Regions from separate parts of the Aeribacillus sp. FSL k6-2211 genome, predicted to be linked through region 4. Evidence: riboswitches for the same ligand, from Rfam matches in the RefSeq annotation. Region 4 holds a riboswitch; each other region holds the start of a gene.
The links. Region 4 has a riboswitch for thiamine pyrophosphate ahead of NSU19_RS07730 (acetylornithine deacetylase). Riboswitches for the same ligand answer to the same signal wherever they lie in the genome.
Positions count from the first base shown of each region.

Region 1 (8,046 bases), 400 kb from region 4:
CTTGTTGGCGTCCTGTCGTTAAGAGATTTAATTGTTCATGAAGACGATACTTTGATTGCTGACATTATGAAAAAGAAAGTCTACTCGGTATCTGTGGCGGATGATCAGGAAGAAGTAGCAAGAAAGATGAAGGACTACAATTTTTTGGCTCTTCCGGTTGTTGATTTTCAACATCGTCTTGTTGGAATTATAACTGTTGATGATATTATTGATGTGCTGGACGAAGAGGCTTCTGACGATTATTCGAAACTGGCCGCTGTCTCGGATGTAGATTCATATGATCCGAATGCTGTTTCTGCTGCCAAAAAAAGATTGCCATGGCTTATTATTCTCCTATTTTTAGGAATGTTCACCGCCGGCCTAATCGGCCAGTTTGAAGAAACGTTGAACAAAGTGGCAACTTTAGCGCTCTTTATACCATTAATTGCAGGGATGGCTGGAAATACAGGAACACAAGCTCTCGCTGTTGCCGTAAGAAGAATTGCAACAGGCGAAGGCACTTCCGAACGCGTGTGGAAAATTATTCTCAAAGAAGCTGGAACCGGCTTGATTACCGGAACAGTATGCGGAATTGTTGTTGCACTGACAATTTTTATTTGGAAGCAGAAATTTTTCTTAGGACTGCTAGTGGGTCTTTCCATATTGTCAACGCTGACTGTTGCGACAATTGCCGGGGCGTTTGTTCCTCTTGTCATGCACAGGCTTCGTATTGACCCGGCTGTGGCCTCCGGTCCATTTATTACAACGATTAATGATATGATCAGCATTTTGATTTATTTTGGCATGGCGACACTATTTATGAACTATTTGCTCTAACAAAATTAGCTAAAGGAGGCGCAATATGGAATCACATGCAGTAACCTCTCTTGTCATCGTGTTGGTAGGCGCTTTTTTAACCCCGATTTTGCTGCATCGGTTCAAACTGGCATTCATTCCTGTCGTCGTTGCGGAAATTATTGTCGGATTAATCATCGGGAAAACGGGATTTAATTTAGTGCAAGAAGATGTATGGCTGTCAACTCTCTCAACGCTGGGATTTATATTTCTCATGTTTTTAAGCGGGCTTGAGATTGATTTCACCATTTTCTCCAAAGAGAAGAAAAAAGAAGAAAAGCTGTCCAACGGAAAAAAAGCTCCTCATACTTTTTTGGTTGCGTCAATTGTTTTTCTTGGCATTTTCGTTGTTTCATTACTTTTATCGTATTTGTTAATGTGGATGGGATTTATCCGCAATGCCTTTTTCATGACGTTAGTGATTTCAACGATTTCTTTAGGAGTAGTAGTGCCGACGCTGAAAGACGAGCAAATTATGAAAACAACCATCGGCCAAATTATTTTGCTGGTGGCTGTCATAGCCGACCTTGTCACCATGATTTTGCTGGCGGTTTTTGTCTCCTTAAACAGCGAAGGAGAAAGCAATACGTGGCTTCTGCTTCTTTTGTTTGCAGCAGGCGTACTGCTTTACTTCATTGGCAAAAGGTTTAAAAGTCGATCCTTTATTAAATCGATGTCAAAAGGAACGGTTCAAATTGGAACAAGGGCGGTTTTTACGTTAATTCTCGCACTTGTAGGTTTATCGGAAACGCTTGGGGCAGAAAATATTTTAGGCGCCTTCCTTGCGGGAGTTTTAGTCTCGCTTTTATCGCCTAATTCAGACTTGGTGCAAAAGCTAGATTCGTTTGGCTACGGTTTTTTAATCCCGATCTTTTTTGTCATGATAGGGGTGGAATTGGATTTATGGGAATTGATCAAAGATCCGAACCTTCTTTTGTTAATTCCTTTGTTATTTCTCGCCCTCTTGATCTCAAAGTTTATTCCCGTTTTTGTGCTGAGAAAATGGTATGATACGAATACAACGATTGCGGCGGCGTTCTTGTTGACTGCTACTTTATCATTAGTTATTGCGGCAGCTGAAATTGGACAGCGAATCGAACTGATTGATAAGCAAATGGCTGACGCACTAATAGTAGTTGCCGTGTTAACAAGCATTATCACGCCGATAGGATTTAAAAAATTATTCCCTAAAAAAATGGCGGTGCAGCCTAAAAAGAAAATTGCTTTTATTGGTGCAAATCAAATGACCCTTCCAGTCACAAGAGAATTGGACAAAAATTTGTATGAAGCAACCGTATATCATACACAGCAAGACAAAATTGAAAACGGGACTGCTCAATCGGTGTTTAAAATTGAAGAATTGAAAGACTATTCGATAGAATCATTGAATGAACACCACATAATGGAAGCTGATATAGTAATAGTGGCTACTGGGGATGAAGAAAGAAATGCGGAAATTGCGACATATGCAAAAGAATGCGGCGTAGAACAGGTCATCGCCTCCATTTCTTCCCCGGAGTTGGATCAAGCATTAAAAGAAAAGGGGATCAGCGTATTTTCCGTCATGCTGTCAACAAAAACGCTGCTCAGGGCTTTGATCGAATCGCCTGGCGTTATGCGGATCTTAACAAACCAAGACAACTCTCTTTATCAAATTAATATGAATAACCGAAAATATGATGGAATGAAGCTTCGATACTTTCCGTTTACAGGAGATTGTATCTTTGTCCGGATTTTTCGAGGTGAAGATTCCATTGTGCCTCACGGCGATACCGAATTGAAAAAAGGGGACCGCTTGATTGTAACGGGTTCCCGCAAATATGTAAATGAGTTAAAAGATGAGCTGGAATTTAGCAAATAATATTTGCAAACAAAACAAATTGTGATAGCATGAAATTAGTATGAAAATTTAATAAGCATCCACTAGGGGAGCCTTTGGAAAGGCTGAGATTAAAGTGTTGACTTTAAGACCCTTTGAACCTGATCTGGATGATGCCAGCGTAGGGAAGTGGGAATTTGAAACATATGTCTGATATTCCATTACCACTTTCCAGCAAGGAAGGTGGTTTTTTATTGTTTCCAGTCTCACCACTGGACAGCTGCTTTCCAGTTTTGAACCTTGAAAGACGAGTGTGAGCGTCTTTCTCATGAAAGGAATGTACAATGTTGGAACTTCATGCCGTAACAGACGGAACAAAACCGGTCAACGAGCTAATACGCATAATTTTGTCCATATCAGATCATGTTGATTACGTTCATATACGAGAAAAAAATAAAAGACCATGTGAGATCATTCATCTTGTAGAACAGCTTTTGGCAAACGGGATAAGGAGAGAACAGCTTGTTATCAACGATCGGCTCGATGTTGCGCTCCTAACAGGCGTTCAAAATGTTCATCTTCCGGGAACCGGCCTGCCGGTAAAAAAAGTGAAAAGCGCTTTTCCGCAAATAAAAGCCGGTGTCAGCGTCCATTCATTAGATGAAGCGGTAAAAGCAGAAAAAGACGGAGCAGACTATTGTTTTTTCGGAAACGTTTTTGAAACGAACAGTAAAAAAGGACTTCCGGCAAAGGGAACAGATTTGCTTAGGAAAATCGTTGGACACGTCAATATTCCTATTATCGCCATCGGTGGGATCACGCCTGATAATATGCAAAAGGTTTTAGAAAAAAAAGCAAGCGGTATTGCCGTTATGTCCTATATCTTTTCTTCGAAAGATCCAGAGAGCGCTGCCAAACTTTTCAGGAAAGGGGAAGCTTTTTAAAATGAACGTTTTTGATGTTGGAATCATCGGGGGAGGGGTCATCGGCCAAGGGATCGCCTATGAGCTATCAAAAGCAGGGCTGAAGACCGCCGTGTTTGAAAGCGGCGAAATCGGAGGTAAAGCGACATCCGCTGCAGCAGGAATGCTGGGTGCCCATTCTGAAAATGAAAAAAGAGACATATTTTTTGAGCTATGCTTAGAGAGCCGAAATTTATATCCGAGCCTTGCAAAAGAATTATTGGAGCAATCTGGTGTGGATATTGAGCTTGTGCAGGAAGGCATGTATCGGCTTGCATTTACTGAGGAAGAAGGCCGCTTTCTGCAATCGCTCGCAGATGAGAATGAACTAGAATGGCATTCAAGGGAAAACGTACTGGCAAATGAGCCACATGTTTCTGAAGACATTGCGGGAGCTCTTTGGCTTAAACATGACGGCCAAGTGAAAGGTTCATCTGTTTGCTGCGCATATGCGAAAGGCGCTAGAAAATATGGTGCATCCATTTTTGAACAATGTCCTGTTTTCGATGTGATTAAAGAGGGAAAAGCATACAAGCTTGTCACTTCCCAAGGAGTTTTTATATGTGGAAAAGTCGTCGTTTCAAGCGGAGTTTGGAGTGGCTTTTTCTTAGAAAAGTTGGGGTTGAAAAATCCAATGAAGCCCGTTAAAGGAGAATGCTTAGCCGTAAAACCGAAAAAACTAGTGATCAACAAAACAGTGTTTTACGAGCACTGTTATATCGTACCGAAAAAAGACGGCACCGTTATTATTGGAGCAACTTCTTATGAAAACGACTGGGATACGAATCCAACAGTCAAAGGAGTATCCGAATTAATGATCAAGGTTCAGAAAATGATGCCAGAAATCGGGTCTGAACCGGTCGTTAGTGCTTGGTCGTCGCTCAGGCCGCAAACAGCTGACGGCTGGCCGTATTTTGCCGAGCACCCGGAGCATGAGGGAATCTTTTTTGCGACCGGTCATTATCGAAACGGCATTCTTCTAGCGCCGATTACAAGCTTGATCGTAAAAGACATGATTTTGAAAACGAATCAATATGAGCGTTATGTTCATAGCTTTTCTTTAAACCGATTGCTTTCTGATGCGAAAGGGAGGTGATGAAACGGTGAAACTTCGCATCAACGGCCAGCAGATGGAAGTGGAGAATAGTGTTCGAAGCATTGAAGATTTGCTGAACTTTTTTCAATTACAGGAAAGAATTGTTGTCGTTGAACGAAATGGTGAAATTGTTTCAAAAGAACAATACAGCTTCCAGACATTACATGATGGTGATCAAATTGAAATTGTCCATTTTGTTGGAGGGGGATGATGATTCATGTTAAAAATAGGAGATAAAACATTTCAGTCGAGATTAATGTTAGGAACTGGAAAATATCCGTCTTTTGAGATACAAAAAGAAGCGGTGGAGGCCTCAGGTGCTGAAATTTTGACATTTGCCGTCAGAAGAATGAATATTTACGAGCCTTCTCAGCCAAATTTTTTAGAAATGTTGGATTTATCGAAATATACGCTTCTGCCGAACACGGCCGGGGCAAAAACTGCGGAGGAAGCAGTCAGAATCGCTAAACTTGCTAAAGCATCAGGATTATGTGATATGATTAAGGTGGAAGTAATTGGAGATGATAAAACGCTTCTCCCTGATCCGATTGAAACATTGAAGGCATCAGAGATGTTATTGGATGAAGGGTTTATTGTTCTTCCATACACTTCAGACGATGTTGTTCTGGCGAAGAAGCTTGAAGAATTAGGGGTTCATGCCATCATGCCGGGAGCATCTCCGATCGGATCAGGCCAAGGAATTGTCAATCCTCTCAATCTATCATTTATTATTGAGCAAGCCAATATTCCAGTCATTGTTGATGCCGGAATCGGTTCGCCGGCAGATTGCGCACTCGCCATGGAGATGGGAGCAGATGGAATCTTATTAAATACAGCTGTTTCCGGTGCAAAAGATCCTGTGAAAATGGCGAAGGCAATGAAACTGGCGATTGAAGCAGGAAGACTTGGATATGAAGCAGGACGCATTCCGAAAAAACGGTATGCACAAGCAAGCAGTCCAACGGAAGGAATGTTAACGACATAATGGAACGATATTCTCGCCAAATCTTGTTTTCTCCTATTGGAGAAGAGGGACAAAAAAAATTGCTGAAAAGCCATGTGCTCATTGTTGGAGCTGGGGCACTCGGCTGCGCAAGCGCTGAAATGTTAGCCCGTGCTGGAATCGGTAAAATAACCATCATTGACCGTGATTATGTCGATTGGAGCAATCTCGGGCGTCAACAGCTGTATACAGAAGAGGATGCGAAACAAAAGCTGCCAAAAGCGGTTGCTGCCAAAAAACATTTGCAGGAAATCAATTCGAACATTTCGATTGAAGCGATTGTGGGCGATTTCTCAATTGATTTTATTGAACATGTAAAGGATGTAGACCTTATCATCGATGGAACTGACAATTTTGAAACGAGATTTTTCATCAATGATTTAGCAATGAAGCACGAAATACCTTGGATCTATGGGGCAGTAGTGAGAAGTTATGGAATGACCGTTTCCATCGTTCCGAAACAAACACCATGCCTCCATTGTATGCTCCAAGCGATTCCGTCTGACGGAATGACGTGCGATACAGTTGGCGTGATCAGCCCGGCGGTGCAAATCGTCGCCTCTTATCAAACAGCAGAGGCACTGAAATATTTAGTCAGCGGAGAGGTGTCCAAGCAGTTAGTTTCATTTGATGTTTGGACAAGGGAGCATTCTGCAGTGGACATGACAAAATTAAAAAAGGCCGACTGCCCATCGTGCGGACATCACCCGACATATCCATATTTGTCGGTTGAAAATGGATTAAAAACAGCGGTTTTGTGCGGAAGGAATACCGTACAAATACGTCCGCAGCAAAAACAGAAGATTTCGCTATCAGAAATTACCAATCGTTTGCGTCCGATCGTGAAAGACTTAAAGGGAAATGCTTATTTAATATCCTTTCAGGCGGATGATTTCCGCGTCGTGCTTTTTCAAGACGGAAGAGCATTAATTCACGGCACTAAGGAAGAAGAGAAAGCAAAAGCTATTTATCAACGTTACTTCGGAGCTTAAATGGAGGTGTGTTTATGACCATCGGAAAAGCGTTGACGATTGCCGGGTCCGATTCAGGGGGAGGCGCGGGAATTCAGGCAGATTTGAAAACTTTTCAAGAGTTGGATGTATACGGAATGAGCGTAATCACGGCCGTTACATCTCAAAACACATTAGGTGTTCATGGTGTCTACCCTGTTCCGGCTGAAGGGGTGATCAGTCAGCTTGATGCAATTGCTGAAGATTTATCGCCAGATGCGGTCAAAACAGGAATGCTTTTTAATCAAGAAATCATCCAAATCGTCTCAAATAAAGTTCAAAAGCATGGATGGGAAAAAATTGTCGTTGATCCAGTAATGATTGCAAAAGGCGGACATCCATTACTTGAAGAGTCTGCCATCAACGCGCTCATCAACGACTTAATTCCGATTTCGTTTATTGTGACGCCGAACATCCCGGAAGCGGAAGCGATCACGGGCATCGAGATAAAATCGTTTGATGATCGGAAAGAAGCTGCGAAAAAAATTTGCCAAATGGGAGCAAAGCATGTGATCATAAAGGGAGGACATCAGCCGTCGGGCGGCGAAATCATTGATTTGTTGTTTGACGGGCATGATTTTTATGAATTTAAAGGCAACTATGTCAACACAAAGCACACGCACGGAACAGGCTGCACTTTTTCTGCTGCGCTGACAGCTGAGCTCGCCAAAGGAAAAGAAGTCATTGAAGCCGTAAAAACTGCAAAAGAGTTCATCCATCTTGCTGTAGAAAATGCTCTAGGCATCGGAGGCGGCCACGGTCCGACCAATCATTGGGCATATAAAAGAAATTTAGCTGCTTCTAAATAACATAAGCCGGACATATATGTTCTGGCTTTTTTCTCTTTTGTCCTTTATAATTATGATCAGGTATTAATAACTTGTAATAATGTTTAGGAGGATTTTCCATGAAATTGAATTTGGAAGGCCGAAACATTGTGGTCATGGGTGTTGCTAACAAGCGAAGCATTGCTTGGGGAATTGCCCGCTCTTTGCATGAAGCGGGAGCAAGATTGATCTTTACATATGTGGGCGAAAGAATGGAAAAATCGGTTCGAGAGCTCGTAGATTCGTTAGGACGGGAAGATTATCTCGTGTTGCCTTGTGATGTAACGAAGGATGAAGAAATCGAGCAGTGCTTTGAAAAAATTAAAAACGAAGTTGGTGTGATTCACGGTATCGCTCATTGTATCGCCTTTGCGAATAAGGAAGAGCTGAGCGGTGAATATTTGAACACAACAAGAGACGGCTTCCTGTTGGCCCACAACATCAGTTCTTATTCTTTAACGGCGGTTGCGAAAACAGCCCGTCCTTTGATGACAG
Region 1 is NZ_CP150190.1:1,182,337-1,190,382, forward strand. Features, by position in the region: gene mgtE (magnesium transporter) at 1-816, shown strand, start outside; gene NSU19_RS05835 (monovalent cation:proton antiporter family protein) at 842-2,695, shown strand; TPP riboswitch at 2,750-2,858, shown strand; gene tenI (thiazole tautomerase TenI) at 2,998-3,597, shown strand; gene thiO (glycine oxidase ThiO) at 3,599-4,711, shown strand; gene thiS (sulfur carrier protein ThiS) at 4,719-4,922, shown strand; gene NSU19_RS05855 (thiazole synthase) at 4,929-5,696, shown strand; gene NSU19_RS05860 (ThiF family adenylyltransferase) at 5,693-6,706, shown strand; gene thiD (bifunctional hydroxymethylpyrimidine kinase/phosphomethylpyrimidine kinase) at 6,721-7,533, shown strand; gene fabI (enoyl-ACP reductase FabI) at 7,632-8,046, shown strand, end outside.
Region 1: it holds a riboswitch for thiamine pyrophosphate, as region 4 does, so the genes downstream of both, tenI (thiazole tautomerase TenI) here and NSU19_RS07730 (acetylornithine deacetylase) in region 4, are expected to answer to the same signal.

Region 2 (8,046 bases), 1.2 Mb from region 4:
ATTTTTCAGCCGGAATCGGCTCGCTCATCGTTTCATTGACAGCCGTAACAACCGCATCTTTCGCCAGCGTAAGCTGTCCTTCATTTGCACTTAACAACGATGTATATACGCTTTCAGGATATTTATCATACATATCTCCTAAACTGCTTTTAAGCCTGTCAAGCTTCTCTTTGCTGCTCATTTCGGCATTAGATGAAGCCTCCATGATGGCATCAAATAAAGATTCGACCAAATCCACACTGTTGTCCGCATATTCTTTTTTTAGCACATATTGATCTTCCACGCTTTCAGCAGCTTCTTCTCTTCTCTTTTCCGTCATTTCCTTATCGACAACGGTAACAGGTGCGTAAATCGTTTGGTCGGATACTGAAAATAATTTGGCATCAAACGTGTCCGGTTCTACATTGCTGTATAAAACGGTAAACAAAATTACTCCAATAACGGGATATAAGAAAAGATGAAGGGATTGCATTTTTTTCAAAAAATGGAATATCGGCTGTTTCCTGTCTTTGCGATCCATTTTTCTTTTCATTTGTCACAGCACCTCCGATCAATTCTATGCAAAAATGACCCGGTCATGATGAGCGGGTCTTACTGATCATCTTTTTCATAAGCCTCAATAATTTTTGAAACGAGCGGGTGCCGCACGACATCAGTTTCCTTTAAATATACGAATGAAATGCCCCGAATGCCTGATAATTTTTCATTCGCTTCAAGCAGTCCTGATTTTACTCCTTTTGGCAAATCCACTTGTGTCAGGTCGCCTGTAATGACCATTTTGGATCCAAAGCCTAAACGGGTTAGAAACATTTTCATTTGCTGAGTTGTTGTATTTTGCGCTTCATCTAAAATAACGAACGCATCCTCAAGTGTTCTTCCGCGCATATACGCCAATGGAGCAATTTCAATAACTCCTCTTTCTAACAAGCGCTCCGTATGGTCCACGCCTAAAATATCGTGTAGAGCATCATACAAAGGTCTTAAATAAGGATCTACCTTTTCTTTTAAATCGCCGGGCAAAAAACCTAAATTTTCACCAGCTTCAACGGCCGGCCGCGTTAATATGATTTTATTTACAAGCCCATTTTTCAAGCAATGGACGGCCATGACAACAGCGAGAAACGTTTTTCCTGTTCCTGCTGGACCGATTCCAAATACTAAATCATGCGTTTTAATTGCTTGAAAATACTTTCGTTGACCTAGCGTTTTTACACGAATGATTTTTCCTTTTGCATTTTTCGCAACTTCTTCATCGTATAGGGATTCAAATTCATCGATCTTCCCACTTTTCGCCATTTTTGTTGCATAAAGCACGTCTTGTTCGTTAATCGAAATTCCTTTTCGAATAACCGAAAGAAGGGATTTCAAGATGTCTTCAACCAGTTCAGCTTTTTCTTTATCTCCTGAAACATATACCGCTTCACCGCGCGAAATGATCGATACGTTTAACTCTTCTTCAATTCTTTTTAAATGAACATCATGAATCCCAAATAAATTAATGGCTTCATTCGGATTTTCTAAACTCTGGCTGATTGTGACTAAATCTTCTGTCATTCTCTAATCTCCCTGAACCCGTTTTATTTTTACAATGTTTTCAATAACTTGGAAGTGTATTTTCAATCTTACTTTACCATTCTCGACGTCTTCGTGCAAAACTTTTTCGCCAACAATTTTGACATCTTTTCCAAGTTTTCGAAATAAGTCATTTTTCCCGGCAGCAATCGCTTGCCGTTTCGCTTCATCCACAGAATATTTTCTGTGAAAGGTTTCCGTCTCACGAATCGTTTCTTTCTTATAGTTAACTGGAAGATCCCATTTTAAAAATTTTAATGGACGCTCGTCTCGCTCCACCGCATATTGCGGATATTCCGATTCATCATTGCGAAACATCCCCCAAATAGGAAGGGAAAAAGAACGAAAGGAGAGAAAATGCTTCGTGACTGACTTTCCTGAAAATAACTGGAAAGTTGTTTGAAGCGGCACCTCCACTGTTGAAATATACCAAGTTTCGCCTAATATTTCTCCGTCTGCTGCCACTTTTCGTATTTTATCACCTTCTCCAACTACACCGGAAACTAATATTTGTCCTTTTCTAACAAAATCATGAACGTCTACTAAAGGTTGTCCTTTTTCAACATACATTTTTGCTATAACAGCTTCCTTCGCGGCCACTAAATGCCTCGGCCCCTCCACTTTGCTTTTTTGCTCTTTTTTCTTTTCGGCTACTTCCAGAGAATATGTCGTTCCTTTTAATTTGACACCGATCCATGTTATATCATCTATTTGGCTCATCAAACGATTTTGAACTGTTTGATTGCTCGATGTCAAAAACTGAAACGTCCCTCTTTTAATTCCTATTTTGTCCAATTCTTTTTGTATTAAATGCTCTGTTTTCGGACTAGCCCCTTTTATTTCAATATGCCAAATCATGTTGGATAAAAGAAATGTAATGGCAATGAACAGAACAATTCCAATAACAAACCCAAAATTTCTCCATGATTTTTTTAATAAAAATGGAAATCCTATCCTTTGGTGAAAGGTGCACTTACATTCATGTTTACGAACTACTTTTCGTAAAGCCTGTACATCTTTAAGGCGTATAAAAAAAGAAATTGCACCGTTTTCCAGCCGCTTTACATTTATTGTGACAATGCCAAGCCGCGTGCAATCGTTCAACATTCTTTCTGAGCCGGTTCCTTCCGCTATTACCTGAACGAAGCCTGTAAAATATAACAACCAATTGTTCCGCATCCCGATCCCCCTACTGATCAATATATAATACTTGTTCAATTTTCCCTTCTACAAGGAGCTCTTCTGGCAATATCGCTTTCATCACAAAATCGCTTCCTTTAATGAGCATCTGGCCTTGCTGCAGCAGAACTCGAATCTCTTTATCTGTAAAAGAAAGCAGTCCTTTATGATTTTCTATATATATATGCAATGTACCGATCATCGTAACACGGGGAAGATCCATCATGACGTCAGCTGGTATTTGCAATCCTTCTGTCAATATGCTTTTTATTCGCTGATGCCATTTTTTGCCCATAAAAGAACCCCCTTCATCCTCATATTTATGAGAGACAAAAGGGGATTAACACCATTAATTCATTTATTTTATGAAATTCGACCGATGGGGCTTTTTGGATCGGGGTTCATCTAAAATGACGCTCCAAATGACTCCTTTTGCAGCTGAATGCATGTGTAAAGCTGATGGTTTCTGTTTTTTATTTTTATTATGAAAAGATTTCATATTCGATTTGTCTTTTTCAGCTTTTTTTAGTTGGCTGGATAGGCCTGTGTGTACATTTTGAATTTGATTCCATTCATTTGGAGGGCTTGTCGAAACATTTTTTATCCTTTGTTTCGTTTGTTTTGCAACTTGTTTCCTTTTTTTCTGCTGCTCTTGATCTTTTTTATTTCTGCCAAACAAAGAAGAAATAATCCCGATTAAAATAAAAATGAACAGTGGATTTTCAAATATTTCCATATGACACCTCCTTTGATGGGCAGAAAGATCATTCTTCTTCATCACCAGCAGAGTTTTTTGTCATTTTTCCGATAGAATCACGCATATTTGTATCAGCGGTAATGTTTTTGATGTTCATATAATCCATAACTCCAATATTTCCTGATTTTAAAGCTTCCGCCATTGCAAGCGGAACTTGCGCTTCCGCCTCAACAACTTTTGCCCGCATTTCTTCAACTTTAGCGCGCATTTCCTGCTCTCTTGCCACCGCCATCGCCCTGCGTTCCTCCGCTTTAGCTTGCGCGATGTTTTTGTCCGCTTCCGCTTGATCTGTCTGCAGGATCGCACCGATGTTTTTGCCGATATCAACGTCCGCGATGTCGATGGATAAAATTTCAAAGGCTGTTCCTGAATCGAGTCCTTTGTTTAAAACTGTTTGCGAAATCATATCAGGGTTTTCCAGCACTTTTTTATGATCATCAGAAGAACCAATGGTGCTGACAATTCCTTCACCTACACGTGCGATAATCGTTTCTTCCCCGGCACCACCAACAAGCCGGTCAATATTGGCTCGCACCGTGATGCGGGCTTTTGCTTTCACTTCAATTCCGTCCATGGCAACCCCTGCAATAAACGGGGTTTCGATTACTTTCGGATTTACGCTCATTTGAACGGCTTCAAGCACGTCTCTTCCCGCTAAATCAATCGCAGCACAACGTTCAAAGCTCAATTCAATATTAGCTCTTTCAGCTGCAATTAATGCGTTGACAACTCGATCGACATTTCCTCCTGCCAAATAATGGCTTTCCAATTGATTCGTTGTGACATCAAGGCCGGCTTTATGCGCTTTAATTAACGGATTGATCACTCGACTTGGAATGACTCTGCGCAGCCTCATTCCAATAAGAGTCAAAATACTGATGCGAACGCCAGCTGCCAGAGCTGAAATCCAGAGCATAATCGGCACAAAAGAGAACAAGATGCCAAGCAAAATAAGACCTAATACGATAAGACCTAGTAAAAGAAAAAATGTTACGTCCATGTGATATACCTACCTCCTATTCATTTTCATTAATAGCTCTTACAACAATTCGTGAGCCTTCTACTTTAACAATTTTCACTTTTTTTCCTTTCTCAATATACGTTCCTTCTGTCACAACATCCAATCTTTCCTCTCCATCGGTCATTACTGTTCCTGCCGGTCGTAAAGCAGTCACAGTTACACCCGTTTTCCCAATTAAATCTGTACGATTTTGATTGGATACATAACCTTTCTCCGTGCTGATTGAATCATTTAAAATAATTTTTTTAAACCATTTCATACGCTTACCAATCACCTTTGACATGATGAATATTGTGAATATCGAAATGGAACCGGCAATAAAAAGAGAAACCGCCATATGTCCTATATGATCAGCTGCTAAAAATAAACTTAAAAGGACTGAAAGAAAACCGATTGCTCCAATAATTCCTCCTGGAACAAACAACTCTGCAATTATAAGCAGTACCCCAAGCACGAACAAAACAACCGTTTCCAATCCCGCAAGCCCTGCAATAAAATGACCGAAGAAAAACAAAAACAGTGCCAATAGTCCAATAAAACCAGGAATGCCAAACCCAGGAGTGTACAATTCTAACACAAACCCTAAACCGCTAATCGTTAATAATATCGGAATGGTATACATGTTTGTTACAAAACGGGCTATTTTTTCAGCAAACGTCTCCTCAGTCTCCTGGACTTTTGCACCTTCCATTCCGATCGATTTCAAAAGCTTTGCCCGGCTTTTGGCGATGCCTTCACCATACCCGACTTCCATCGCTTGTTTTGCTGTTAATGTTAGTAATTCTCCTTTTTCTGCACCATATTCGGGCATATCCAAGCTGCTGTCTACCATCGCCTCAGCGAACATAGGGTCTCTGCCATGAACCTCAGCAGCATTTCTCATCTCTGCTTTCCAAAACGATTGCACTTTTACTTCTGCAGCATTGCCATTGGAGTCAATGACAGCCGCTGACCCAATGGTACCGCCAGGATGGTAATATATTTGATCAGCCCTTAATGCTATATAAGCCCCTGCGGAAATCGCATGTTTATTTACATAAGCGATTGTTTTGATATCTGTATCCATAATCATTTTGCCTATTTCTATCGCTGCCTCTAAAGCACCGCCAGGAGTGTTCAATTCAAAAACAATGACATCCGCCTTTTCTTTTTCCGCCTCCTGAATGGATCGTTTAATAAAATGCACCAATCCTTTTTCAATTGTATTTTCAATCGGAATAAAATAAACTGTTTTCCCTTCAGCTGATTTGGCATCAAAAGACGCACAAATAATCGACAAGATGAGCAGCAGAGCGCAAATAGCGAAAAACTTATTGTTTGATTTCAGGCCTCTCCCCCCTTATTTTTTGCCTAATATTATTACGGACAATTGTGCAGAAAGTTTCAAAAATCAACAATTCTGCAAACAAACATGAAACGAAAAAATATTTTCATTATTTTTCATATTATGTTACTATTAAAAAAAATATATAACCATCTACTAGGGGTGTCCAATTAGCTGGACTGAGAGAAGAACGCGCCTGAAGTTCTTCAACCCTTTGAACCTGATCTGGATGATGCCAGCGTAGGGAAGTAGGTAGCGGGAGTATTTTATTGCCTTCTTTTTCTATATTGAATTGATCGGGTTCGTGCTAAAGCGAACCCGTTTTTATTTTTCACGTCCCATCTCCCCTCCTATTTTTCTATGCACATCTTCAGATAAAAAAATGGAGGAGGAGAAAAATGAAACATTATTTCGAAAACATGCAGTTTCCAGCAAGCAAAAAAATTTATGTGACTGGGTCGAGACCCGATATTCGGGTTCCGATGAGGGAAATTCAATTAACTCCCACGAAAACGGAAGCGGGAACGTTTGAAAATGAACCTGTAAAGGTTTATGACACGAGCGGTCCCTATACAGATCCTGATTTTCAGGCAGATATTCATAAAGGTTTGCCGGCTGTGCGCAAACAGTGGATTTTAGACCGTCATGATGTTGTAGAATATGACGGGCGCCAGGTAAAGCCTGAAGATAATGGATTTCGCAATTGGGAAGATCACAATATTGCCACACCTTTTCATCGAAAGCCTTTCAAAGCAAAAAAAGGTGCTGTCGTTACACAAATGCACTATGCAAAAAAGGGGATCATCACCCCAGAGATGGAGTTTGTGGCGATTCGTGAAAACATGGATCCTGAATTCGTTCGTCAAGAAGTCGCTGCCGGCAGGGCCATTATTCCGTCCAACATTAATCACCCGGAAAGTGAACCGATGATCATCGGCCGGAACTTTCATGTAAAAATTAATGCCAACATTGGCAATTCAGCTGTAACATCGTCAATCGAAGAAGAAGTTGAGAAGATGCTTTGGGCCATCCGCTGGGGCGCTGACACAATTATGGACCTGTCAACAGGAAAAAATATTCATGCAACAAGAGAATTTATCATCCGCAACTCGCCCGTGCCGGTTGGAACCGTCCCGATTTACCAAGCGCTCGAAAAAGTAAATGGCGTTGCTGAAGAGTTAACATGGGAAATTTACCGTGATACATTAATTGAGCAAGCAGAACAAGGGGTCGATTATTTTACTATACATGCCGGCGTGCTGCTTCGCTATATCCCTTTGACCGTCAAACGGACGACCGGAATCGTATCCCGCGGCGGTTCGATCATGGCGCAGTGGTGTATGGCGCATCATCAAGAAAACTTTTTATACACTCATTTTGAAGAGATTTGCGAAATTTTAAAAACATATGATATTGCCGTTTCATTAGGTGACGGCTTGCGTCCCGGATCTATTCGAGATGCCAATGATGAAGCGCAATTTGCCGAATTGAAAACGCTCGGTGAATTGACGGAAATCGCCTGGAAACATGATGTCCAAGTCATGATCGAAGGCCCTGGGCACATTCCGATGCATAAAATTAAAGAAAATGTTGATTTAGAAAATGAAATTTGCAAAGGGGCTCCTTTTTATACCCTCGGTCCATTAACGACCGATATTGCTCCCGGCTATGATCATATTACGTCAGCCATTGGAGCAGCCATGATCGGCTGGTACGGAACGGCCATGCTATGTTATGTAACTCCGAAAGAGCATTTAGGCCTTCCCAATAAAGAGGATGTGCGCCAAGGTGTTGTTGCTTATAAAATTGCAGCCCATGCCGCAGATTTGGCAAAAGGGCATCCAGGCGCCCAAATAAGGGATGATGCTTTATCAAAAGCCCGTTTTGAATTTCGCTGGAACGACCAATTTAATCTTTCTCTCGATCCTGAACGGGCACGCGAATATCATGACGAAACTTTGCCGGCAGAAGGAGCGAAAATTGCCCATTTTTGTTCTATGTGCGGTCCAAAATTTTGCTCGATGAAAATTTCCCACAATTTAAGAAAAATGGCCGGTTCAAGTGATTCTGATTTCGTTCAGGAAGGTTTGAGGCAAAAAGCAAAAGAATTTATAGAGGGCGGGTCATCCCTTTATCGATAAATAATTTTCAAACTAATGCTCCTAGAAGCTTTAATGGCTTCCAGGAGCTATT
Region 2 is NZ_CP150190.1:2,775,948-2,783,993, forward strand. Features, by position in the region: gene NSU19_RS13410 (HD family phosphohydrolase) at 1-532, opposite strand, end outside; gene NSU19_RS13415 (PhoH family protein) at 592-1,554, opposite strand; gene yqfD (sporulation protein YqfD) at 1,558-2,751, opposite strand; gene yqfC (sporulation protein YqfC) at 2,762-3,046, opposite strand; gene NSU19_RS13430 (hypothetical protein) at 3,110-3,487, opposite strand; gene floA (flotillin-like protein FloA) at 3,516-4,508, opposite strand; gene NSU19_RS13440 (NfeD family protein) at 4,525-5,808, opposite strand; TPP riboswitch at 6,002-6,117, shown strand; gene thiC (phosphomethylpyrimidine synthase ThiC) at 6,252-7,994, shown strand; gene NSU19_RS13450 (galactosyldiacylglycerol synthase) at 8,042-8,046, opposite strand, start outside.
Region 2: it holds a riboswitch for thiamine pyrophosphate, as region 4 does, so the genes downstream of both, thiC (phosphomethylpyrimidine synthase ThiC) here and NSU19_RS07730 (acetylornithine deacetylase) in region 4, are expected to answer to the same signal.

Region 3 (8,046 bases), 1.9 Mb from region 4:
GATCCGGTTTCCAGTCCATATGCTTCACCCTTTAGATTTGCTTGGCACTTCCTGCTATATGGCAAGTTAACCAGGTTCTTTGTTATTTATCTATAGAATGTTCCTATTGAACATAATCGAAAATGTTGTTATATCCATCAAAATTTGAACCTGTTCAAACATTAATTATAACGCTAGATGAAAGAATAATGCCCATCCAATTCAGTAACATTTTACCCATCCACTTTTATTTTAACTTGGAGTTTTTAGCACATGATTTGAACGCTGCTGAAAAATCATTATCTTTTGTAACATGGACGCAATGCTTAAAGCTGTCCTGCCCGATTTTTTCTTTACTTGAAGTTGAAAACCCTTAAAATAGATGTGCGATTTTCGGCAAATTTATTTCACTTTATGGTTCATCTTGGATAAATGGCTGTTGCAGTATTGAAATTGGATGATTGACAAAGTCTTTGATTGGATGGTCCAAAAATTTTTGAACATTTTTATTATGAATAATATACTCCAATTCAAACCGTTTCTCATATTTTACGCTTAATGCTTCTATAGAATTAAGTGTTGATAGTTAGTTCGACACTCAGCCACAGCTGTATTGTACAAAGGAGCATGCTAAGAAATTACCATTAAATTACTTCAGATGAGATATCACATGAAAAGCTCTCATGGAAAAACATAATCCAATTATTTTGAACTCTAATACATGGGCCGGCCCTTCTATGCTTAAAAAGAGGATTATTCAAAGTGTTTTCCTTCCTGTGCAGATTTTTTTATGGAAGATGAATAGGGGGCAACTTCCGAAGGTTATTGACTTTGAAGGTTCATGAGCTTCGGCATTTAAGATGGCTTTAGATTTTTCAATTTGGTGGAGGGGAAGAATATGTCGAACAGAGCACAAAAGGTTAAAGTTGCTGTTATACAAGCCTCATCTGTTATTATGGACCGGGACGCCACGACAAAAAAGGCGGTTAGCCTCATACATCAAGCTGCTGAAAAAGGAGCAAAGATTGTTGTATTTCCTGAAGCTTTTATTCCCGCTTATCCTAGAGGCTTATCTTTCGGTACAACGATTGGGAGCCGTTCGGCTGAAGGGAGGAAGGATTGGTATAGATACTGGAGCAATTCTGTAGCTGTTCCGGACGAAACGACGGAACAACTGGGCGAAGCGGCTCGAAAAGCAGGTGTCTACCTTGTGATAGGCGTTACAGAAAGGGATAATGAATTTAGCGGCGGGACTCTTTACTGTTCTGTTTTATTTTTCGATTCTGACGGACAGTTGTTAGGAAAACACCGCAAATTAAAACCGACTGCAGCAGAACGGATTGTTTGGGGGGAAGGGGATGGAAGCACATTACCAGTGTTTGACACCCCTTATGGAAGAATAGGGGCGCTAATCTGCTGGGAAAATTATATGCCGTTAGCAAGGGCTGCGATGTATGCACAAGGAATTCAAATTTATATTGCCCCAACGGCTGATGCAAGGGAAACTTGGCAGTCAACAATCCGCCACATTGCTTTGGAGGGGAGATGCTTTGTTTTGTCTGCCAATCAATATGTGACAAAAGATATGTATCCGAAAGATTTGGCTTGTTATGATGAACTTGCTTCTTCACCTGAAGTAATGAGCAGAGGTGGTAGCGCGATTGTTGGACCGTTGGGCGAATATGTGGCAGAGCCCGTATTTGGCAAGGAAGACATCATCATTGCAGAACTGGATATGAAACAAATCGCCTATAGCCAGTTTGATTTTGATCCTGTTGGGCATTATGCAAGACCTGATGTTTTTAAATTGCTAGTCAACAAAGAGAAGAAGACAACTATTGAGTGGAAAAATTAATCTCATGATGAGACTCGTTTCTACGATTGATCTCATTATTTATTTGAGATTTTGCAGTTCAATAAACAATAAGGGAAATAAAGAAATCCCTTGCTCCTTTACATTAAGAAAGCGTTTATTTTATAATTAGTGTAAAACAAACGTTCGAGTGGATTCGCTATTTTAAGAAATATTTTCCGGGAAATATCGAGCCCTCTGGCGAATGGGAATGATTTTGTCGAACTTAGCTGAGAGCTTGTTTAAAAAAGGAGATGCTCTTAATTGATAAAAATTAAGAAAATTGTTTTGCATATATTACAGATGCGTTTGAAAGCCCCATTTTCTACTAGCTATGGAGACATTCACGATCGCGAATTGTTGATCGTAGAAGTAAAGGATGATGATGGTGCAGCCGGTTTTGGAGAAGGGGTTGCTTTTTCCATTCCATGGTATACAGAAGAAACCGTGAAAACAACTGTGCACATGATCGAAGATTTCCTCATTCCGATTTTATCAAAGACGTCGTTTCATCATCCTCGTGAGTTGGCTGAATCGTTTCGTTTTATTCGCAGAAATTATATGGCAAAAGCGGCTTTGGAAGGTGCCGTGTGGGATCTATATGCAAAACAGCAAAATATACCTCTTTCACAAGCTCTCGGGGGAATGAAAAAAGAAGTTGAAGCTGGGGTGAGCATCGGTATTCAGCCAACAATAAAAGATTTAATCAGTCTTATTGAACAATATCAGGAGGAAGGATACAAGAGAGTAAAAATAAAGATTAAACCAGGTTGGGATATTGAAGTAGTTAAGGAAATACGGAAGCATTTTCCGAACTTGGATTTAATGGCTGATGCGAACAGTGCCTATACATTAAAAGATATAAATCATCTAAAACAATTGGATGAGTTTCAATTAATGATGATTGAGCAGCCTCTTGCGCACGATGATATTGTGGATCATAGCAAACTTCAAAAAGAATTGGACACACCGATCTGTTTAGATGAAAGTATTTGTTCCTTCGAAGATGCTCGAAAGGCTGTTGAACTTCGAAGCTGCAAAATTATGAATATAAAAATCGGCCGTGTTGGCGGTTTGACAGAAGCAAAAAAAATCCATGATTTTTGCAAAGAGCAAAATGTTCCAGTTTGGTGCGGAGGGATGCTTGAATCAGGGATTGGACGGGCCCATAATATAGCCTTAGCGACACTTGAACAATTCACACTGCCAGGAGATATATCCAGTTCATCTAAGTATTGGGAAGAAGATATTATTGAACCGGAAATATCGGTTTATAATGGAAAAATTGCCTTGCCTGATAACCCGGGGATCGGTTTTCATGTAAGCCGTGAAAAATTAAAAAAATACACTGTTGAAACGAAAGTATTTACCCTATAAACAAAATTATCCTCTGCATGTTTTGCAGAGGATGATTTTGTTTATTTTACAACCAATCTTGGCGCCGCCATAATGAGAATAACAGTAACGACAGCGCATAATACAAAGGCTCCTATCATCGTAATGCCGTTTACGATCAAAGAATAAACGACCGCTGACATTCCTTCTGGTGCATATTCTCCGAAGAAAAAGACACCGCTGATAAAATGCCAAAAATAACGTGCAAAAGCTCCGATGAAGACGCCAAAGATGATGAAAACAAGAGCAGAGCTTTTCTTTCCATCTTTCAGCTTATTTTGAATAGTTTTGCTGAAAAGACCGGCTAAACCGATAAAGGAAAAAGCTAGAAAATAGTCGATGAAGCCTTGAACAGGCGTCAGGATGTATGCATCACCTAATACAATTTGCAATAATCCCCATAAAAAGCCGGAAATGAAGCCAATCTTTGCACCGGATCGAAACGATAATATGAGTACAGGCACCATGGCAATGGATATAGAAATGGCTGATGATAATTGAATGGAAGGGAGAAGATCAAGTATAACTGCCAATGCTGCAAAGATTGCTGCTTCTATTAATAGTAATAAGCGATTTTTTTCCAAAAATAAAACCCCCTGTATATTATTTGCTATCAACAAATATCCATAAGGGGGAAAAAGGCTGTATCATGGATCAGTATACTTCCACATCCCTACGCTAGCATTAACTAACAGGTTCAAAGGGTCTGGACGAAATATCCGTCCACTCTCAGCATATAGCTCCCCTTGTGGATCTGTTGATATTCGAATCTTATGTCTATCATAATAGACTATAAGAAAATTGTCATTCTTTTTTCGCTATATTCAAATAAATTTAAACACGATAAAGCTGAAATGCAGCCTTTGGACAAAAAGTAATGAAAAAAGGGCGTTAACAATAAGAACTTTTTTCAGAATGGGGGTTTTGGTTTGAATCTTAAACGTGAGCGTTATGAAGTAGTGGATGTGGTGCGGGGGGCTGCGATATTTGGCATTTTACTTGTGAATATGGCGCATTTCAGCTATCCAGATGTATATTTATACCAAATAGGCAGCGAAAATTTTTTTACTGAAACATGGAGAACATGGGATTTTCTAACGAAAAATATTTTGGAAATATTTGTACAAATGAAGTTTATTACAATGTTCTCATTATTGTTCGGATTTGGAATCATCATCATGGAGGAACGGGCTTTAGGAAACGGCAGGAACTTTGTTTCTATATATATACGCAGACTGGTGGTGCTTTTTGTATTTGGACTAATTCATTCATTTTTCATTTGGGATGGAGACATTTTAATGGATTATGCTGTGCTGGGGTTTCTTCTCCTTTTTTTCCGGAAGTGTTCCTGGAAAACCCTTTTGGTATGGACTGTATGTTTATTTAGTTTATATTTGCTCCTTATTGGTTTGATGACGGCTGTATCCAATGGTGAGGATGCTTTAGTCCAAAAAAGAGAGCAGGCTGCCTTATTGGAAGAGGAGGCAAGAAACGCAATCCATTCATATCAAAACGGAAGTTTTACTGATATTTTCCATCAGCGTATTCATGATCGGCTTTTTTACATGTCTATGTCTGGCTTGTGGCCTTTTCAACCGCTTGTCTATATAATAAACATGCTCCCATATATCAGCATGTTTTTAGTTGGCATGATATTTGCGAAACAAAAGCTTTTTCAAGAACCGGAGAAGCATCGAAGGTTATTAACAGCCATCTGGTTTTTCGGGCTTATCATTGGGCTTCCGTTAAATATTTTTGCGGTCACCGCTAAAAATAGTTTTTACATGGTGTTCGGTGCACCATTTCTCATGTTGTTTTATGTGATCTCTCTCATATTTTTATATTTTCACCCAATCTGTCGGCAAATTGTTAAGAAGATTGCGCCTGTTGGACGCATGTCATTGACAAATTACATCATGCAATCTGTTATTTGTACATATCTTTTTTATCATTACGGATTGGGATTGTACGGTAAAGTATACCCCTTCGCCGGTTTTTGGCTTGCACTCGCAATTTTTGCCGTGCAGCTTATCATCAGCCATATTTGGTTTAAATATTTTCAATTAGGGCCGTTGGAGTGGGTATGGAGAACAGCGATGTATTTCAAGCGCCAGCCTATTCGCATGAAAAAGGAAGTTTCGAAGCATAATAACAGATCAAGATGAATTGTAAAAATGTAGTTTCAAATCTCAGATTTTGAGTTTATGATAGCTCTTTCTTTTTGAAAATAATTTATAGTATGATGGAACAAAGGAGTGTCTAGGCAACATGTTTCTACAAGCAATTTTTATTTTTTTGCTGCAATTATTGTATGTACCAGTATTGACGATCCGAACTATTTTGTTAGTGAAAAATCAAACAAAGGCTGCTGCTGGTATAGGTTTGCTAGAAGCAGCGATTTATATTGTCGCTTTAGGAATAGTTTTTCAAGATTTATCTAATATTTACAATATTAGTGCATATATTATCGGTTTTGGTGCAGGGCTGTTGTTGGGCGGTGAACTGGAGAAAAAGCTGGCTTTTGGATATGTAACATACAATGTGAATTTAATGGATAAAAATTCCGGATTAGTCAAAAAATTGAGGGAGGCTGGTTTTGGGGTTACGGTCTTTCAAGGAGAAGGAATGAATTCGATTAGGTATCGTTTGGAAGTTGTTGCTCAACGCTCTCGGGAGGAAGAATTTTTAAACCTTGTCAATGAAATAGAACCAAAAGCGTTTTTAAGCTCGTATGAAATTCGTTCTTTTAAAGGTGGATATTTAACAAAAGCGATGAAAAAGCGGGTAAAGCGTTTAGAAAAAGGACGAACATAACGGTCGAAGGGAGGGTGAAGCGTGGATATATTTGCAAAAATTGCTGAGGATCGGATCAAAAAGGCATATGAAGAGGGAGAGTTTAAAGAACTTCCCGGGATGGGGAAGCCTCTCCCGCATGACGATTTGTCTGATATTCCGGAAGAACTCCGAATGGCTTATCGTCTTTTGAGAAACGCCGGAATGGTCGATCAAGAAAATGACTTGAAAAAGGAACTATTAACTATTCAAGATTTACTAAAATGCTGTGAAGATGAAGCCGAAAGGAAAAAATTACAACAAAAGCTGTCGGAAAAACAATTAGCATTGGAACGAATCGTGAAGAAAAGGAATATATTCAACACACCTGCATCTCAATTTTATAAAGATAAAGTTTATAAAAAGCTTATTTGACGTTTTCGAAAAAGAATGGTGCCTTTATTTTCGCCATTCTTTTAAATTTGCTGTTTTTTCAAGGCTTCTCTATGGAAGACATAATATAAAGCAAGATTGAAAAAACCTAAGAAAATGACTATCACCGAAAGCGGCAGCTCCTTTGCAAAACCGACCAAAATTCCAGACAATAAACAGAAGAGAGCAACGAATAAATAAAAATATTTCATAAGTGTCACGACCATTTTTTTGACCCCCAAACAAAGAAAACGTTTTCTTTTATTATAAATCATTTGTCACAAAAACGAAACAAAAAATTCACATTTTGTTCAAAAAATAGACACCGTTTTGACAAAAAGTTATTATACAAAAAGCAGCTTATACTGAATTTATAAAGCTGCTTTAAAGTAAAAACGATTTCTTCTGAAATCTGGCATCTAAACAACAAGGAGGTCTATCTTTATTTTTCTCCTGCAAAAGAAAAAGAGAATGATGAAAATGGAGCGCGTACACGATTCGCCTGCTTTAGAATCCAAGCTAAACCTCTGATGGATGGCAGATTGGGCGGTTCCTAATGTGACTCGAACATCGTTTTGAGAAGCGTATAGAACCACATATAACAAATCAACTGAAGCAAGCTGATGAGGACAGCAGCTGCGAGTTTTCACAACACTTCAACATCGCTAAGTTAAACACTAATTGCCGTCATTTGCACAAGCCCATTCGCAACGAGCAGCAGAAAGCTCAATTCACTTAAAGAGTGCTCTTTCGTAGGTTCCCCAATTCCTCTGCAATTGCTTGCATTTCGCTGGGGCTGAAAGTATTTTTTTTCATTACATGGTCATAAATTTCTTTTAGGTCTTCATACATATTTACATTAAAATGTGTTGGTTGAACTGCACTGATGTTGATCATATTCAATTTTTCTGTAATTTTTTTAATCATGTATTCCATATTTTCTGCTGATTTTTCACATAAATTCAATTGATTTCATCCTCTCGTTTTTTTATTTGTTTCATTGTATCATGTATTATGAAAGATTGAATATTATGATCAAAAAAATTGATCTTTCCAAACTATTCTTTGCAGCTTATGAAAAAACGATTGAAGCAATGGTTTCAGGAGGTTTCAGCAATGATAAAAGTACTTTTTGTTTGTTTAGGAAATATATGCCGTTCGCCAATGGCTGAGGCGGTTTTTCGTGATTTAGTTAAACGGGAAGGTCTGGAAGATAAAATTTTTGTCGATTCAGCGGGAACGGGAGGCTGGCATGTAGGAAGCCCGCCGCATAGAGGGACTCGAGAAATATTAGACCGTTACCAAATTTCTTATGAAGGTTTAAAAGCACGTCAAATTCATAAGAATGATTTATCAGATTTTGATTATATTATTGCCATGGATGGAGAAAACTTAGGAAATTTGCGCCGGATGGCAGGATATAACAATACGGGTGAAATCAGTCGTTTAATGGATTTCGTACCAGATGCTGATATTTTGGACGTCCCTGATCCGTATTATACTGGGAACTTTGAAGAGGTTTATGACATGGTTGTCAAAGGCTGCAAAGGGCTGCTCCAGAAGATCAAAGAAGAACACCATCTTTCGTAGAAGAGGTGAAAGTCAAATGAAATCGC
Region 3 is NZ_CP150190.1:3,457,826-3,465,871, reverse strand. Features, by position in the region: gene NSU19_RS16795 (PLP-dependent aminotransferase family protein) at 1-19, opposite strand, end outside; gene NSU19_RS16790 (carbon-nitrogen hydrolase family protein) at 878-1,834, shown strand; gene menC (o-succinylbenzoate synthase) at 2,099-3,208, shown strand; gene thiT (energy-coupled thiamine transporter ThiT) at 3,250-3,810, opposite strand; TPP riboswitch at 3,880-3,983, opposite strand; gene NSU19_RS16775 (DUF418 domain-containing protein) at 4,156-5,391, shown strand; gene NSU19_RS16770 (DUF2179 domain-containing protein) at 5,495-6,040, shown strand; gene NSU19_RS16765 (DUF1992 domain-containing protein) at 6,062-6,433, shown strand; gene NSU19_RS16760 (hypothetical protein) at 6,475-6,657, opposite strand; gene NSU19_RS16755 (DUF1128 domain-containing protein) at 7,166-7,396, opposite strand; gene NSU19_RS16750 (low molecular weight protein-tyrosine-phosphatase) at 7,547-8,020, shown strand; gene NSU19_RS16745 (YtxH domain-containing protein) at 8,037-8,046, shown strand, end outside.
Region 3: it holds a riboswitch for thiamine pyrophosphate, as region 4 does, so the genes downstream of both, thiT (energy-coupled thiamine transporter ThiT) here and NSU19_RS07730 (acetylornithine deacetylase) in region 4, are expected to answer to the same signal.

Region 4 (8,046 bases):
CTTTTTGATTAAATAAAAGTATGCGGTCGACAAAGTCAAGAACATGATCAATTTTATGTTCAACGATGATAACTGTTTTATCTTGAGCTGCTTGTTTCATCGTGTCCCATACCGCTTTTGTCCCTTCCGGATCCAGCATTGCAGTCGGCTCGTCCAAAAATAACACGTCTGGATGCAATGCTAAAACAGTGGCGATCGCCAGCCGTTGCTTCATGCCGCCTGATAATGATTGAATGCTGATATGAAGATCATCAAAATGAAGGCCGACCATTTCCAGGTAAACTCGCATTTTTTCATGCATTTGTTCTCTTTTCACTTGCAAATTTTCCAAAACAAAAGCCATTTCTTCATCTACATACGGCATGCAAAATTGCGTGTCAGGATCTTGAAACACATATCCCCAAGATGACGGAGTCAAGATTTTTTCTGCTTTCATCGGAACTTCAATAGATTTTGGAATTAAACCGCTTAGCACTTGCAAAAACGTCGATTTCCCACAGCCGGAAGGACCAAGAAGCAAGACTTTTTCTCCCTTATAGAAAGAAGAGGATACATCCTTAAAAAGCAAGGATTCCTCTCCAGGATATTTTAATCGTAAATTTTTCACTTCGCATACTAGATCCATGTTTGCCACCTCTAGTTCAGTGCGTCATAATCTTCATGCGACGCAGGTCTTACTAAATTAGTCACTCCTGTTGCTTCCAAAGATTTCACTAGATAATAGGCAAACGCGCCGGCAATAATGATTGAGCCAATCAATCGAGCTCCAATGAATAATAGCAAGTTCCAAAATACTAAGTCATCTATATAGCCTTTATAAAGATCCATAATTAGCGAACCAGCTGCTGAAGCGGCTGCAGCCAGCATGACAACACCGATATTAAACTTTTTATATCGAAAAATCGCAAAAATGATCTCTGCAAATAGTCCTTGGACGATTCCGTAAAGAAGAACCTCTATGCCGAATTCAGAGCCGGTTATAAATTCTGCAGATGCCGCTGCTGTTTCCGCTATCAGCGCTACTCCAGGCTTGCGAATAATAAGAAAGGCGACCGTCGCAGCAATAAACCACATACCGTATATGAGCTGGTCGACATGCAGCCCGATCGGCTTGACCGCATAGTAAAGCGGTCCCCATAGTTTATAAACAATTCCAAAAACGATCGAAATAACAATTGTTACTAGAATGTCTGTCAGTTTTAATCCTTTCATTATGATCAAACTCCTTTATTGACTGATTTTTGGTTCCACTTCCCATTTTTCTAAACGGTAAGCCATTTCCCAAAACGCTAATTCATATTGACTGCTGATGATAAAATGCTCTTCCATTCTTTTTAGATCGGCTTCTATCGTTTGTTGTGCGATTTCATCCAGCCTGTCAATTTGTTCTTCGACAAGCTGCTTAAACCAATCGCCCCCATAAGCCGCAATCCATTGGTGATAAATCGGTTCTTTTGGCTTCGCATCTTTTAATTTTTCGCCAATTTCGTAATATAGCCAATAGCACGGAAGTATTGCAGCAATAATATCGCCTAAGTGACCGTTGATCGCCGCTCGATATAAATGGGAAGTATAGGCGTACGCCGTTGGGGCCGGCTTAAAATTCGCCTTCTCCTCCTCTGTGATTCCCAGCTGTTTGGCAAATGTTTCATGAAGAGATAATTCCGCTTCAAATGTTCCTTGTGCATGCTGAGCCATTCGCGATGTCGTATATAAATCGTTTGCTTTTGCCGCTCCATACGATTGCACTTTTGCAAAATGGCTTAAATAATACGAATCTTGTAAAACGTAATAACGAAAACACTCCAGCGGCAAACTCCCTTCGGCAATACCTTTTACAAATGGATGATCGAAGCTGGCCTGCCATATCGGATCTGCTTTTGTTCGAATTTTTTCAGTAAATTTCATGTTCATTCTCTCCTATATTAAGAATTGATTTCGATTGGCCACATTTCTTTTCGTTCAGACATTTCCCAAAACATATATTCGTATTTGCTCGTTGTGACAAAAATATCTTCCAGCCATTTCAATTCTTCTTCCCGTTTTCCTTCTGCAAGCTCATTCATTAAATCTTTCAGCCATTTTGCCAATTCACCGAATTCTGTTGATGCGTACATTTTTACCCACTCGCCGTAAAACTCATGTTCACTGGCACCAGGAATCTCATGTAAGCGTGTGCCGATTTCATAATAGCTCCATGTACATGGAAGGACTGCGGCAACCAGTTCTGCCAATGATCCTCGCTGCGACACATTTAACATATAGCTCGTATATGCAACGGTTGTAGCAGCAGGCTGAACTTGTTCTAATTTTTCCTTCTCTATTCCTATTCTTTCAGCGTATTGACGATGCAAATCCATTTCCACTTTTAACGTCGAATGTAGAAGATCAGCAAAAACTGTCATTGTTTGAAGATTGTGAGCCTTTAAGCTTCCAAGGGCAAACAGGCGGCAGTATTCGATTAAATAAAGATAATCCTGCTCCATAAAAAAGCGAAATTTGTCGATATCCAGCGTCCCATTGCCGATTCCTTGAACAAACGGATGATGGTAACTCGCTTCCCAAATCGGTTTTGCAGTTTTATACAATCGGTCTGTAAACATTTGAATTACCCCTTTCGCAGCTTTTGTAATTGTCATCGTTTTTTCTGATACCAATCAAATAAAAACGCGATCAGCGATTTTGTAAATGTTTTTAATTGGGGGATGGACAGCTTTTCATTCACCGAGTGTGCATCTTCAAGCGTGCCCGGTCCATATAAAACGACGGGAATTCCCGCTTCACTCAGCCAGCCGCCGTCTGTCACAGTAGGGGACATCGTCAGCTTTGCTTCCTCATTAAATGCCAGTTTATGTGCTTTTTGTAATGTTTTCACTCCGAGTGAATGTTCGTCATATGAAAAAGCTGGGAAAATTTCTCCTCGATCTTCAATCATCGATGTGCCGCCCCATTTAAATTTCGGAGGATATTTCCGAAGCCATGGATCAGCCATTGCAACATGATGGATATGTTCTTCAATTTCCCGGATCACCTCTACATAATGCTCTTCCGGGTAATAGTGAACGGTAATCCAAAGGGAACATTTATCGGCCACAAAAGCGGCGTGCCTTCCACCTTCAATCACTGCAGGATTAATTGTGGCAGAACCAGGCGGAAAGCCTTTGCTCGTTTTCATCACTGCCCAATGCTGTTCAAGCTCTCGCAGTCCTTCAATAATTTTCATCATTTTTTCAATCGCGCTTGCCCCAAAAAGCTTCCCGCCGGCATGAATCATTTGTCTTCTCGTGCCATCGTGAAATGTCTCGGGGCTTTCAATTGTAATCCAGCCCGTGATCACCCCGCCCTGCCCTTGTATTTCACAGTTGCTTGAATCGACAACGATGGCAAAATCAGCTCGATATCCCCGGTCGCAGCACGATTTTGTTCCTGCTTCGCCTACTTCTTCACCGACGACGGACTGAAAAATGATATCCCCTCCCGGCTCAATGCCGTTTTCTTGCAGCAGCTTTAATGCAAACAGACTGGCAGCCATTCCCCCTTTCATATCCGCTACACCGCGTCCATATATGTAATCCCCTTTAACCGTTGCCTCAAAAGGAGGCGTTAGCCATTCTTCTCCCTCTTCGATTGAAGCGACATCAATATGCCCGTTAATAATTAAACTGTGGTAATTTTCTGGATCTTTTCCTTTTTTCGTTCCTACTACGACTGGATCTTGTTCATATAAATCCCATTGATCAATGGAAAAGCCGATGTCTTCCAAATATGAGGCGACATACTTTTGAGCCTCTTTTGCATTTCTTGCCGGAGGGCTTGGCGTTTCAAACGATACGAGTGTTTTTAGAAGATTCAGAAGTTCTTCTTCCCTTTCATCAATTTGCTGAAATAGCGTTTGTAACACGTTGTCTCCCCTTTCTTAACATTTTGTTTTGAAAAATGGTTTGCCAACCAGCCTTGTAATGCAAAAAGCCCGTTCCCAATATAAGGGAACGGGCAAGTATATACAAAACCCATAGACAGGTTTCGATATTACTGCACCACTTCCCTACGCTAGTATGATCTAGATCAGGTTCAAAGGGTCAAGGCACACGCCTTTCTCAGCCTTTCGGCTCCCCTAGTGGTATGTTAATATTATGAAATTTTCATTTAATTTCATTAAATCATAAAATATAGAAAAATACAAGCTAACGGTTAATTGATTCTTTTTGCTGTCTTTAATAATTCACGATAACCAATTCGAGTAAATTGCAAATGTTGATCAATATAATTAGCCTTTTTCAAATGCTCGATCGATTGTTCAGAAAAACTGCCGCTAATTTCCTGAAACCTTTGATTAATTTCCACTAACGAATGATTTAATATAAAATCTGCATCAAGCAGCAGGACAATCCGCTCGATCTCAGGATCTCTTTTTAAAATCAAGTTGGCAATCCGGCCTTTCATGAATGCTAGCTCTTGTTGAAGCTTTGAAGCTTCATCCTCTTTTTCTCTAATTTTGGCTCGGTACTTTTGTTTTTCTTCCTCTTCGATACCGGCTTTTGTTAATAGCTCCTCCAACAATTGCGTTTTATCAAGCTCCAGTTTATTTAATTGCTGTTCTTTTCGCGCCATTTCTGTTTCATCAGGCAGCTTTTCGTTTTGAATAGGCTCTTTTCGTTCTTCTTTCATCTTTATCATATAGTCTATTTTCCGATAGACAAGGAAGGCGAGAACAACTAAACATCCATTTAATAGCAGAGATATAAAACGCACGACGACGTCGTTAAATGCAAGCAAATAAAATAGGAAAAGGATAACGATGACAGCCAAAAGCACCTTTAATAGATTCATAATGGAAAAAGTTTGTGATTGTTTTGCCATCCACCTATGCTCCTTTTTGTTCAAACTAGCATCATTTATTATAGCATGTTGTGATTTGGAATGTGAATCATTTCTTTAGGATTGAGAGCTGGAAAAAGGATGTCAGATGAATGGTAAATGGAGATGCTTATCTTTTGAAAGCTTCGAAGCAATAAAAACAAGTCCTTTCAAAGCCGGAAAGGTATTTTTCTAAAATGAAAAACCACCTGCAATGTTTTGCAGATGGTTGAATCATTCAGCGTTTTCTGTTTCCGCTAACACCCGATTAACACGTTTTTCCAGCATTTTCATTCCGCTTCCTCCTGCTTGGAAGTGGCGAAGAATGCCGTTTTTGTCAAAAACATAATATGCAGGTACATATTGATTTTCAAAAGCATCGGTTAATTTATGTTCGTTGTCAACAAAGATCGGTTGCGTAATCCCGTGTTCTTCCGCTACTTTTTTAATATCATCAATATCTAAATCCTTTTCGGAGCGAGGCATATGAACAGCTACTACGTTCAGTTTATCTTTATATTGATCGCGGAACTCATTTACTTTCGGCATTGCTTCTTTACACAAATGGCAGCTGATTGACCAAAAATGGATTAATGTTGGTTTTTCACCGATTAATTGCTCTTTCGTTACTTCGCCATTCAGCCAAGTTGTTGCTCCGACTAATTCAGGCATTGGCTCACGTAATTTCATTTCCGCTTCCTCCTTGAAGAATGAATATCAAAAAAATAATCGTTTGAAAAAAGGCCTAACGTACTGCTAGGCCCTTTGAATGAAAAGCTTCATTATACTTTAAGCGTTTCTTGACCAGGCTTCCAGTTTGCTGGGCAAAGTCCGCCAGTTTGAAGCGCTTGAAGTACACGCAATGTTTCATCAACATCGCGGCCAATGTTGTTATGGAATACTGTTTGATATTGAAGTTCGCCTTCTGGATTGATGATGAACAATCCGCGAAGAGCAACTCCTTCTTCTTCGATTAAAACGCCGTAGTCTCTTGATACTTGATGATTTGTATCTGCTGCAAGCGGATATTTAATATCGCCTAAACCGTTCTCTTCGCGAGGAGTTTTAATCCAAGCTAAGTGTGTGTGAATTGTGTCAGTTGATACACCAATCACTTCTGCATCAAGATCTTCAAATTCTTCATAACGGTCAGAAATAGCTGTGATTTCAGTTGGACAAACGAAAGTGAAGTCCATTGGATAAAAGAAAAGAACTGTCCATTTTCCTTGTTTCATGATTTCTTCCAAGCTTACTTTACCAAACTCTTTGTTTGGCAAAACGGCATCCATTTCAAAACGTGGAGCTTGTTTACCAACCAAACGCTCTGCCATTATGTAACCCTCCATTTTAAAATTTTATTTTAAAGGAAACTTTTTGATCGTTTCCTTCAAAAACAAATGAGAATGAATTGAGTATTTTCTCAATATCCTTCCTCCGATTACTATTATATATAACAACAAAATTTTAGTCAATTTTAAGTAATAATTAATTTAAATAATTTGTTTTACATTTTCATTGCGGTGAAGAGAACAATAATACTATTTCCAATTTTCGCCGCTATCATTAAAAAAATGTAACAATCATTGAAAATTCCTTTTTCTATGCTAAACTTTCAACTGTACATTCAGTTTAACACGATCCCGTCAAATAACCAAATGATTGGCTTGAAAAGAAAGGGGAAATGGTTTTGAACTTTTTTGAATCTATTGATTGGGCTGATCTGGCTTTAAAATCAGGAGAAGTTTTGGCCAAGCTTATTGGAATTTACATTGCATATATTATCGTCAAATCAATCGGCAATAAAATTATTCACAAAATGTTTGAGGGGCTTGAGAATCGGAAGGAAATTTCCACCACGCGGGCTAAAACGCTGCAAACATTAGTTTTGAATTTCTTTCATTATGCCCTGTTTTTCATTTTTATTGTTACCGTTTTTCAAGTGTTTGGCTACAATGTCACAGCGCTTTTAGCCGGGGCTGGGGTTGTTGGTCTTGCGATCGGCTTTGGAGCTCAAGGGCTCGTCAGCGATGTTGTGACAGGATTTTTCCTTCTCCTAGAAAAACAACTTGATGTTGGAGATTATGTCACTACAGGCAATTATTCAGGCATTGTGGAAGCTGTCGGTTTACGAACGACGCAAATCCGAGGCTTTGACGGCACATTGCATTATGTTCCAAACAGGCAGATTGTCGGCCTTTCCAATCATTCTAGAGGAAATATGCAAGCCCTCGTTGATATCAGCATATCGTATAATGAAGACTTAAATCGGGTCATGTCCATTCTTCAAGAAGCTTGCGACCAATTTGCAAAAGAAACTGAAGAGGTTGTGGAGGGTCCGGACGTTTTAGGCGTGCAAAATTTCGGCACGTCTGATGTGATTATCCGCATCATCGCCAAAACGAAAAACATGGAGCAGTGGGCTGTTGAAAGAAAGCTCCGGAAACGGCTGAAAGAAGTGCTTGATGAAAACGGCATCGAAATTCCGTTCCCTCATCAAGTGATGATTCATAAGAACGAGCAGCAAAAGGAAAGAGGATGATCTCTCATCCCCTTTCCTTTTTAATTATGACTTCGTGTTTGTATAGAACGTATTTCTAATTTTTTTCTCTTGCTTTATGCAGGAGGCTATGAATCTTCTATTTATTGCCTTTCCATTCAAAATATTGACAAATAAGATCGACCGCTTTAAAGATTGCTTGTTCATTTGGTGAAAGCTTCGCATGATGAAGGCCGTAAGGAGAATCAACTCCAAGCCAAAACATAAATCCCGGAATTTTCGCCAGCATATAGCCGAAATCTTCCCCAGTCATCGCTTCTTTGCATACGTGGAGTTGAACTTCTGTTTCATTCTGGACAAACTCCATAAATTCTTTTGATAACGCTTCATCATTCCACACTTGATAATACATCGAACCCCAGTCAATTTCTGCTTTGCATTGGTAGCCGATTTCTATACCTTTGACCATGTCTTCAATCCGCTTTTTCACTTTTTCCATCGATTCGACAGAAAATGTGCGAATCGTTCCTTCCAATCTGGCGTGATCCGCAATTATATTTTGTATCGTGCCGCTTGCAATTTTTCCAATGGTAATTACAGCACTATCCAAAGGATCTATATTGCGGCTAACGATGGATTGCAGCTGGGTGACAAGGGAGCAAGCAGCGACGACCATATCATGTGTCGTGTGC
Region 4 is NZ_CP150190.1:1,579,820-1,587,865, reverse strand. Features, by position in the region: gene NSU19_RS07750 (ATP-binding cassette domain-containing protein) at 1-625, opposite strand, end outside; gene NSU19_RS07745 (ECF transporter S component) at 637-1,212, opposite strand; gene tenA (thiaminase II) at 1,228-1,908, opposite strand; gene tenA (thiaminase II) at 1,926-2,603, opposite strand; gene NSU19_RS07730 (acetylornithine deacetylase) at 2,636-3,901, opposite strand; TPP riboswitch at 4,026-4,126, opposite strand; gene NSU19_RS07725 (hypothetical protein) at 4,192-4,860, opposite strand; gene NSU19_RS07720 (TlpA disulfide reductase family protein) at 5,092-5,547, opposite strand; gene NSU19_RS07715 (peroxiredoxin) at 5,640-6,188, opposite strand; gene NSU19_RS07710 (mechanosensitive ion channel family protein) at 6,539-7,396, shown strand; gene NSU19_RS07705 (N-acetyldiaminopimelate deacetylase) at 7,494-8,046, opposite strand, start outside.